2 regions of the Methylobacterium indicum genome follow, and region 1 is predicted to be linked to the other one. Evidence: predicted binding sites of a transcription regulator. Region 1 holds the regulator's gene; the other holds the start of a gene.
What was found. Region 1 encodes PhoB, which activates phosphate uptake and scavenging genes when phosphate is short. Its sites were predicted from a motif close to TGTCATNNANCTGTCAT; they were not measured.

Region 1 (5,191 bases):
GGCATCGGCTGCACCACCTGGGAGGTCGTGCGCCACGTCCTGATCCCGCAGGCCTCGGTCTCGATCATCGGGGCGGTCATGCTGGGCCTCGGCCGCGCGCTCGGCGAGACGATGGCGGTCACCTTCGTGATCGGCAACGCCAACCGCCTCTCGCCCTCGATCTTCGATCCGGGCTCGACCATCGCGTCGCGCATCGCCAACGAGTTCAACGAGGCCGACGGCCTCCAGCTCAGCTCGCTGATGGCGCTCGGCTGCATCCTGTTCGTCGTCACCTTCATCGTGCTCATCATCGCCCGGCTGCTCGTGCGCCGCGCGAAGGTGGCCTGATCCCGCACCCGGAACGGACGTTTCCCGATGAGCGCCTCCCCCGCCGCGGTCTCAGGGGCCACCCCCGCCGCTCCGCCCCGCCCGGCCTCGCCCGAATGGGGCCGGGTCCGTGCCGGCCGCCGCACCGCCGACAAGGTCCTGGTCGTCGGCTGCACCGTCGCGACCGCGCTCGGCGCGATCGTGCTCGGCTCGATCCTCCTGATGCTGATCGTCCAGGGCGTGCAGGGCTTCTCGCCGGCCCTGTTCACCAACGTCACCCCGGGCCCCGGCACCGAGGGCGGCGGCATCGCCAACGCGATCCTCGGCAGCCTGGTGATGACCGCCCTCGGTATCGTGGTGGCGACCCCGATCGGCGTGCTCGCCGGGACCTACCTCGCCGAGTACGGCCGGGCCTCGCACCTCGCCAACGTGATCCGCTTCCTCAACGACATCCTGCTCTCGGCGCCCTCGATCCTGATCGGCCTGTTCGTCTACACCCTGATGGTGCGGCCGATGGGCGGGTATTCGGGCTGGGCCGGCGCGGTGGCGCTCGCCATCATCGCCACCCCGGTGATCGTGCGCACCACCGAGGACATGCTGCGGCTCGTGCCCGGCACCCTGCGCGAGGCCGGCGCGGCGCTCGGCGCGCCGCTCTCGATCGTGATCCGCTCCGTCACCTGGCGGGCCGCGCAATCGGGCATCGTCACCGGCGTGCTGCTGGCGCTCGCCCGCATCGCCGGCGAGACCGCGCCGCTGCTCTTCACCGCGCTCAACAACAATTCCTGGTTCAGCCCGAACCTGATGGGCGGCGTCGCGAACCTGCCCGTCATGATCTACCAGTTCGCGCTCTCGCCCTACGAGAACTGGCGCCAGCTGGCCTGGGCCGGCGCGCTCCTCATCACCATCACCATCCTGGGCCTGTCGATCGTGGCCCGCCTCGTCCTGAGCGGCCCGAAGGGGCGCTGATCCGCATCTCCGGCAGCACCCGATCGCTCGGCGACCGGGTGCTGCTCTCCTCATCTGAATTTGCCGCATTTCTTTCGACGATTTTCGTCGAAAAATGCTCCTGCCCGGAGACACACCGATGAGCGCCACCGCCACCGCCGCGCCGGTCGTGGGCCAGAGCACGGCCGACGAGTCCGCCCCGGTCCGCCTCGCCGTCAAGGACCTCAACTTCTACTACGGCGACTTCAAGGGGTTGAAGAACATCAACCTCAACTTCCTCGACCGCCAGGTCACGGCGCTGATCGGGCCGTCGGGCTGCGGCAAGTCGACGTTGCTGCGCACCTTCAACCGGATCTACAGCCTGTATCCCGAGCAGCGCGCGGAAGGGCAGATCCTGCTCGACGGCCGCAACATCCTGGATCCCTCGATCGACCTCAACGAGCTGCGCGCCCGGGTCGGCATGGTCTTTCAGAAGCCGACCCCGTTCCCGATGTCGATCTACGACAACATCGCGTTCGGCATCCGGCTCTACGAGCGCCTCGGCAAGGCCGACCTCGACGTCCGCGTCGAGGAAGCCCTGCGCAAGGGCGCCCTGTGGGACGAGGTGAAGGACAAGCTCAAGCAGTCCGGCATGGGCCTGTCGGGCGGCCAGCAGCAGCGCCTCTGCATCGCCCGCACGGTGGCGCAGCGCCCGGAGGTGATCCTGTTCGACGAGCCGACCTCGGCCCTCGACCCGATCTCGACCGGCCGCATCGAGGAATTGATCGAGCAGCTGCGGGGCGAGTTCACCATCGCCATCGTCACCCACAACATGCAGCAGGCGGCGCGCATCTCGCAGTTCACCGCCTTCATGTATCTCGGCGAGCTGATCGAGTTCGGGCCGACCAACCGGCTGTTCATGAACCCGTCGAAGCGCCAGACCCAGGACTACATCACCGGCCGGTTCGGCTGAGCCGCTCCCGGGGCCGGCCCGCCTTCCGCCGGGCCGGCCCGCGCCCTTACGCTCCGCCTCATTCCGGGGGGTCTCACCTCATGTCGAACCACATCGTCACGTCCTACGACCAGGAATTGCAGAACCTGCGGCGCAGCATCGCCGAGATGGGCGGCATCGCCGAGAAGATGGTGGCCGATTCGGGCCTGGCGCTCCTGCGCCGCGATACCGCCCTCGCCCAGGCGGTGATCACCGCCGACCAGCGCCTCGACGGGCTGCAGCGCGAGATCGAGGAGAAGGCGATCCTCCTGATCGCCAAGCGCCAGCCGATGGCGATCGACCTGCGCGAGACGATCTCGGCGATCCGCGTCTCGGGCGACCTCGAGCGCATCGGGGATCTGGCCAAGAACGTCGCCAAGCGCGTCGTCGCGATCGCCGACCAGGTCCAGCTCCAGAAGATCGTCGTCGGGGTGGAGCACATGAACGAGCTGGTCCAGGGCCAGCTCAAGGACGTGCTCGACGCCTACGCCACCCAGGACACCGTGGCGGCCCTCGACGTCTGGGCCCGGGACGGCGGCATCGACGCGCTCTACACTTCGCTGTTCCGCGAGCTCCTGACCTACATGATGGAGGATCCGCGCAACATCACGTTCTGCACGCACCTCCTGTTCTGCGCCAAGAACGTCGAGCGCATCGGCGACCACACCACCAACATCGCCGAGACCATCCACTATCTCGCCACCGGCGAGACCCTGACCACCGACCGGCCGAAGAACGACGGGTCGAGCTTCGCCACCGTCGATCCTCAATCCTCGCCCCAGTCCCCGACCAAAGCCTGACCGGTCGGCCCGCCCGGCCGCGATGCCGGGTGGCCGTCTCGGGCGGCGGCGTCCCTGAAGTGCCCCCGATGAGTACCCGCATCCTGATCGTCGAGGACGAGGAGGCCCTGACCCTCCTCCTTCGCTACAACCTCGAGGCCGAGGGCTTCGAGGTCGACGCCGTCGCCCGTGGCGACGAGGCGGATATCCGCCTGCGCGAGCAGATCCCCGACCTCGTCCTCCTCGACTGGATGATGCCCGGGCTGTCGGGCATCGAACTGTGCCGGCGCATCCGCGCGCGCCGCGAGACCGAACGGCTGCCGGTGATCATGCTGACGGCCCGTGGCGAGGAGGGCGACCGGGTGCGGGGCCTCGCCACCGGCGCCGACGACTACATCGTCAAGCCGTTCTCGGTGCCGGAACTCCTGGCCCGGGTGCGCGCGCTCCTGCGGCGGTCGAAGCCCGCCCACGTCGCCGATCTCCTGATCGCCGGCGACATCGAGCTCGACCGGGTCAGCCACCGCGTGCGCCGCGACGGCCGCGAGCTGCATCTCGGCCCGACCGAGTTCAAGCTGCTCGAATTCCTGATGCAGAGCCCGGGCCGGGTCTTCTCCCGCGAGCAACTCCTCGACGGCGTCTGGGGCCACGACGTCTACATCGACGAGCGCACCGTCGACGTGCATATCGGCCGCCTGCGCAAGGCGATCAACCGCGGCCGCGACGCCGATCCGATCCGCACCGTGCGCGGCTCCGGCTACTCCTTCGACGAGATGTTCGCGCCCGAGCCGTGAGACCGGTCTCCGGGTGCGGCTCCCGGGCGAGGCATGGCGGCGGTCCCGGCCCGGGATCGGGCCGATGACGATGAACGCCGTCGTCTCAGAACTCCATGCCGAACTTGACCCGCAGGTTGTGCCGCTCGAACTGGTTCAGCCCGAGGGCGCGGCCGGCGAGGGCCGGATCGGTATCGCGGCCCCAGACCTGGCCCGCATAGGCCACGGTGAGCCAGACCTTCTCGGTGAACCGGTGGTGCAGGGCGGGACCGACCGTGAGCGCCTCGCTCTCCAGCCGGTTCAGGAAGGTCCCCTCGTAGCCGCGCAGGTAGCGGACCTCCGGACCGAGATAGGTATTTTTCCCCACACGCCCCACGAGGGCGTTCGACCACAGGAAGGTCGAGGAGCGATAGCCGCGGCCGCCCCGCTCGCGCCCTGCCGCGGGCTCGATGCTGATGTTGCTGCCGTACCAGAGCGTGTCGGGCACCACCTGGACGTCCAGCTGGAGCAGGCTCTCGACGTCGACGATGTCGGCGCCGCGCCCTTCGACCGGCAGGACGCGGGTGAAGCGCGGGCGCACCTCCAGGGCGAGACCGAGCGGCTGCTCCGCCGAGCCCTTCAGGAACTGGTACTTCACCTCCAGGGAGGCACCGTCGAAAGTGCCGTAGGACTTGTCGTCCAGATCCGCGACGTTGCGCTGCCGCCGCAACGTGCCGAACGCGCTGAGTTCGAGGCTCAGCCTGTCGATGGGGTTGAACTGATAGGCGAGCCGCGTGTCGAGCACCCGGTAGGCCGCCCGGCCGGGGCCGTCCCGGCGCTTGCCGATGCGCGAGACGGTGTCGACCACCGCTTCCTGCTCGCCCTTCTCGCCGGCATCGGCGCCCTCCGTGAAGCCGAACAGGTGCTCGGTATCGACGTCCTTGCCGTCGCCCGTCTTGCCGGACGTCCCTGCCTGCCGGCCCTCGTCCTTGCCGGCCTCGCGCGCGCCGTCCCGGTCCGATCCGGATCGGTCTTCCGTCCCGGGCTTGCCCTCCGTTCCGAACTTGCCGCTCGGCGCAGCCCGCGCGGGCGCCGGAGTGGAGAGGACGAGCATCAGGACGCCCGCCGCGGCCGACAGGCATCGGATCGGCTCGATGATTCCCGTCATGGTCGCGCGAGGGCCCCAGATGTGCAGTGCTCCGATGCGTCCGGTTAGAGACGATGCCGGCCGACATGGCTGCCATAAAAATGCAACGCCTGTCAGACCTTTGGGCCGTGCGGGATTAAGCGGGGCGTCCGGTGCATCGGGCCCGGACTGGCGCTGTGCCGTTCACCCCCGATGCGATCGGTCCGCGCATGGGGGATCTCCGCACGGTCGGTAGCACCGGGGGACGGTCTCAGATCTAGCACCGCTTCTTCGGGCGCCCGGACGTTCGCCCCGT
Region 2 (5,191 bases), 3.2 Mb from region 1:
CCTGGTGCGCTCCCGCCCCCGCTCGACGCCCATCGCCCGCCCTCGAACCCCGCTGGATCACCGCCGGTCGTTCCGCATACCGAACGCCCGTACGCTCCATCAAACGCAATCGCCGGGAGCGCGCAAGGGTTCATCGGGCCGCGCGGGGCGTTTCTTGGTGGTCGGGCGTCAGTTCCACCATGCATGGAAATGATGGACGGGGCCGTTGCCGTGGCCGATCCGCAGCTGCCCGGAGGCCGCGAGCGCGGCACTCAGGTAGGCCTTGGCGGCGCGGGCGGCCTCCGGCAGGGGCAGGCCGCGGGCGAGCCCGGCGGCGAGCGCCGCCGACAGGGTGCAGCCGGTCCCGTGGGTGTTGCGGGTCTCGATCCGGGGGCCGGCGAGGCGCAGCACCGCCTCGCCCGGGCCGACCAGCAGGTCGACGCTCTCGGCGCCGGTGCCGTGGCCGCCCTTCATCAGCACCGCCCGGGGCCCGAGCGCCAGGAGGCGCCGCCCCTGGTCGAGCATCGCGGCCTCCGAGTCCGCGATCCCCTCCCCCAGGAGCACGGCGGCTTCCGGCAGGTTCGGGGTCAGCACCGCGGCGTGGGGCACGAGCTTGGCCCGCAACGCCGCCACGGCGTCGTCGGCGAGCAGCCGGTCGCCGCTCGTCGCCACCATCACGGGGTCGAGCACCACGGGCAGGCCGGCGGCGTGGCGGGCCAGCCCCTCGGCCACCGCGGCGATGGTCGGGCTGCGCGAGAGCATGCCGATCTTCAGCGCCTTGACGTCGAGGTCGGTGAACACGCTCTCGATCTGGCGCGCTACGAATTCGGGCTCGACGTCGTGGATCGCCTGGACGCCGCGGGTGTTCTGGGCGGTGAGCGCCGTGATCACGCTGGCGCCGTAGACGCCGAGGGCGGAAAAGGTCTTGAGATCGGCCTGGATGCCGGCGCCGCCGCCGGAATCCGAGCCCGCGATCGTGACGGAGATCATGTCCGGTCTCCGACCGTGCAGGTCTCGATCGTGCAGGTCTCGATCATGCAGGTCTCGATCATGCGGAGCCCCTCGCGGCCAGCGCCGCATCGATGACGCCGCGCAGGTCGCGGGCCCGCGCCTCGACGTCCTGGCCGGTGCCGAACAGGGCCGAGATCAGCGCGATCCCGTCCGCCCCCGCCCCGATCGTCGCGGCGGCGTTGCCGCGGTCGATTCCCGCGATGGCGCCCACCGGCAGGTTGCCGCCGCGGGCGAGGCGTGCCCGGAAGACGATGCGGTTGAGCCCGTCGAGCCCGACCGGAGGATCCGGGTTGGTCTTGCTGGTGGTGGCGAAGACGCCGCCGATGCAGGCATAGTCGACCGGCAGCCGGTAGAGCTCGTCCGCCTGGGCGGCGTTCTTGACGGTGAGCCCGACGATCGCGCCGCGCGGCAGGAGCCGCTTGGCGTCGGCCGGATGCATGTCCTCCTGGCCGAGATGCACGCCCTCGGCACCCGCGGCGAGCGCCAGGTCGACCCGGTCGTTGACGAGGAGCGGCACGCCGGTGCCCTCGAGCGCCGCATGGATCCGGCGCAGCCGCTCCACCGTCTCGCGGGCATTGGCGATGGTCTTTTCGCGGTATTGCAGCAGCGTGCAGCCCCCGGCGGCCGCCTCGGCCGCCATCCGGGCGAGGTGCTCGGCATCGCCGCCGCACACCCCGACATCGAGGAGGCCGTAGAGCCGCAGGTCCACCGGCACGATGCCGGCCGGACGTGTCGCCGGGCCGGCGCTCACGGGCGGGCTCCCGCGCGGGGCGTGAGGCGGCGTGCGGACATGACGGGCATTCCCTGCTGGGCCCGGGGGCCTGACGATCGTCCCCCGGAGTAAGGGCGCCCGAGCGCGGGCGTCAACGGGCGCCAAAGATGCGCGAAGCCGTCGCCCGCGCCGTCGAGGGGGATTCTACCCCGCCCGGGCCCCGCCCGCCGCGGCCTCGCGCGCCCGCTCGACCACCAGGCGCCGCTCGCGCCAGACCACGAACACGCCGGCCGCCGCCACGATGCCGCCGCCGAGCGCGATCGAGGCGGTGGGGAGTTGGCCGAACACGAACCAGCCGATCAGCACCGACCACAGCATGGTCGTGTACTCGAAGGGCGCGACCAGCGAGGCGTCGCCGTGCCGGTAGCTCTCGGTGAGCAGGATCTGGCCGATGCCGCCGAGCACGCCGACGACGACGAACAGCGCGAGATCGGTCCAGCCCGGCATCTTCCAGCCGAGGACGAGGGTGGAGAGACCCAGCAGCGAGGTGAACAGGAAGAAGTAGAGGACGATGGCGCCCGTGCGCTCGGTGCCGGTGAGCTTGCGCACCTGGATCGTGGCCGCCGCCGAGCAGGCCGCCGCCAGGATGGCGAACAGCGCGCCCGTCGTGCCGCCGCCGCCCGCGCCGCCGAATTCGAGATGCGGCGCGAGCGTGATCAGGACGCCGAGGAAACCGACGCTGACGCCGGCCCAGCGATAGGCCTGGACCCGCTCGCGCAGCACGATGGCCGCGAGCACCACGACGAGGAGCGGCGAGGCGTAGCCGATCGCCACCGCGTCGGAGAGCGGCAGGAAGGACAGGCCGGCGAAGCCCGCGAACATGCCGCAGGCGCCGATGATGCTGCGCAGCATGTGCCCCTTGAGGTTCTGCGTGCGCACCGCCTCGATCACGCCGCCCTGCCAGCGCAGCCAGACCAGCAGCGGCGCGATGGCGATGAAGGAGCGGAAGAACACGATCTCGCCGGTCGGGAACCGGTCCGCCAGGGTCTTCACGCCGGCCGACATCAGCGTGAAGGCGAGCGCCGAGAGGACCTTCAGCCCGATGCCGAGATAGGGCCGGGCGGCCCCGCGTGCCGACGCGCCAGCTCCGGTGACCGACTGGCCGGGGACGACGAGGGGGGCTGCCATGGGCGGGGCGCTTTTCTGAGGTCGCGGGGGGAAGAGGCGCGGCCGCGAGAGCCGCGGCGGGGCGTCCTGTCAGAACCACGAATCGGCACGGCCGAGGTAGAGGCCTCCCCGAGCGGCTGATCTGCGCGATCCGCATGGTCGTCCTTAAATCTCCGCAAACGAATCTGCGCCTGCCTCCCCGGCCAAGGATCGGCGATCCGCCCGCGCGTCATCAAAGTGATACGCGAATGGGGTTTGGCTGGCGCGAGATGCCGCCAAGGAGAGTGCACGTGGCCGAGGACGCCGACGCGCTTCGCGTGCGAACCCTGTTCCTCTCTGACCTCCACCTCGGAACGAAGGGATGTCAGGCCGAGCTTCTGCTCGACTTCCTGCGGGAAGTGGATGCCGACGAGATCTACCTCGTCGGCGACATCGTCGATGGGTGGAAGCTGCGCTCCGGCTGGTACTGGCCGCAATCGCACAACGACGTGGTGCAGAAGCTGTTGCGGAAGGTGCGGAAAGGGTCCCGGCTCGTCTACGTGCCGGGCAACCACGACGAGTTCCTGCGCGACTTCCTCGACATGCATTTCGGCGGCATCGAGATCCAGGATCAGGTGTTGCACGAGGCGGCGGACGGCAAGCGCTACCTCGTGATCCACGGCGACCAGTTCGACCTCGTGGTGCGCCACGCCCGCTGGCTGGCCCTGCTGGGCGACGGCGCCTACACGGCCGCGCTCTTCGTCAACACCCACCTCAACTGGGTGCGCCGGCGCCTCGGCCTGACCTATTGGTCGCTCTCGGCCTGGGCCAAGCTGAAGGTGAAGAACGCCGTCAACTTCATCGGCCGGTTCGAGGAGTTCTTGATCGCCGAGGCCCGCCGGGCCGACGCGAACGGGGTGATCTGCGGCCACATCCACCACGCGGCGAGCCGCATGGTCGGCGACATGCACTACCTCAATACCGGCGACTGGGTGGAATCCTGCACGGCGGTCGTCGAGCATTACGACGGCACCATGGAGGTGATCCGCTTCGCCGAGTGGAAGCGGGCCAGCGCCGAGGCGCCGGTGCCGCTGACCTCCCGCAGCCGCCCGGTCGTCCCGGTCGAGGACCTGGCACCTGCCGCCCGCACCCTGCCGGAGCACCCGTCCATCGGCACCCGGGCCGTCGCGTGAGGCTCCTCGTCGCGACCGACGCCTGGCACCCCCAGGTCAACGGCGTCGTCCGTTCCCTCGAACACATGGTCGCGGCCGGCCGCCGCCGCGGCCACGACCCGGTGATGCTGACGCCCCTCGACTTCGCCAGCGTGCCGCTGCCGGGCTACTCCGAGATCCGGCTCTCGCTCGTCACCGCCCGGGGCGTCGCCGCCCGCTTCCCGGCCCTCGCCCCGACTCACGTCCACATCGCCACCGAGGGGCCGATCGGGCTCGCGACCCGCCGGGTCTGCCTGGCCCAGGGGCGGCCCTTCACCACGAGCTACCACACCCGCTTCCCCGAATACCTCGCCGCCCGCCTGCCGGTGCCGGAACGCTGGAGCTACGCTTGGCTGCGCCGCTTCCACGGCGCGTCGAGCGGCACGATGGTGAGCACGCCCTCGCTCGAGCGCGATCTCGCGGGGCGCGGCTTCAGCCGCCTGATGCGCTGGACCCGCGGCGTCGACACCGACCTGTTTCGCCCCCGCGACGGCGCGGCGGTCCCGGACGCGCTCGCCGGTCTCCCCCGCCCGTTCTTCCTGTTCGTCGGGCGCCTCGCGGTCGAGAAGAACGTCGAGGCGTTCCTGCGCCTCGATCTGCCCGGCACCAAGCTCGTCGTCGGCGACGGGCCCGACCGGGCGCGGCTCGCCGGCCTCGCTCCCGAGGCCCGCTTCCTCGGCACGCTCACCGGCGAGGCCCTGGCCCAGGTCTATGCGGCGAGCGACGTCTTCGTCTTCCCGAGCCTGACCGACACTTTCGGCATCGTGCTGCTGGAGGCGCTGGCGAGCGGCCTGCCCGTCGCCGCCTATCCGGTCACCGGCCCCCTCGACGTGATCGGCGGCACGAGCGTCGGGGTCCTGGACCACGATCTCGGCGCGGCGGCCCGGGCGGCTCTGGCGATCCCCCGCGAGGCCTGCCGGGCGGAAGCCCTGCGCTACACCTGGGCGGCGAGCGCCGACCAGTTCTACGGCAACATCGAGGCCGCCCATGCCGAGGGCGCGACGATCCAGCGGCGCCGGCGCATCGGGCTGCCGCTTCCCCGCGAGGCGCCGCTGCGGCGGGTGGGCGAGGGCTGACCGGCTCCCGCCGACTCACGCGAACAGATCGACGACCGCGAACCCCCTCCCCGCCA

Region 2: the regulator PhoB is predicted to act here: its motif matches at 3,097-3,113, upstream of miv_RS16040 (UDP-2,3-diacylglucosamine diphosphatase).

The regions. Positions count from the first base shown of each region.
Region 1 covers NZ_AP024145.1:221,216-226,406, reverse strand. The annotation lists gene pstC (phosphate ABC transporter permease subunit PstC) at 1-327, shown strand, start outside; gene pstA (phosphate ABC transporter permease PstA) at 355-1,272, shown strand; gene pstB (phosphate ABC transporter ATP-binding protein PstB) at 1,391-2,203, shown strand; gene phoU (phosphate signaling complex protein PhoU) at 2,284-3,021, shown strand; gene phoB (phosphate regulon transcriptional regulator PhoB) at 3,090-3,791, shown strand; gene miv_RS01105 (hypothetical protein) at 3,877-4,917, opposite strand.
Region 2 covers NZ_AP024145.1:3,418,935-3,424,125, forward strand. The annotation lists gene miv_RS16020 (helix-turn-helix domain-containing protein) at 1-33, opposite strand, end outside; gene thiD (bifunctional hydroxymethylpyrimidine kinase/phosphomethylpyrimidine kinase) at 169-969, opposite strand; gene thiE (thiamine phosphate synthase) at 1,028-1,741, opposite strand; gene miv_RS16035 (DMT family transporter) at 1,907-2,890, opposite strand; gene miv_RS16040 (UDP-2,3-diacylglucosamine diphosphatase) at 3,139-4,041, shown strand; gene miv_RS16045 (glycosyltransferase family 4 protein) at 4,038-5,135, shown strand; gene miv_RS16050 (DUF488 domain-containing protein) at 5,151-5,191, opposite strand, start outside.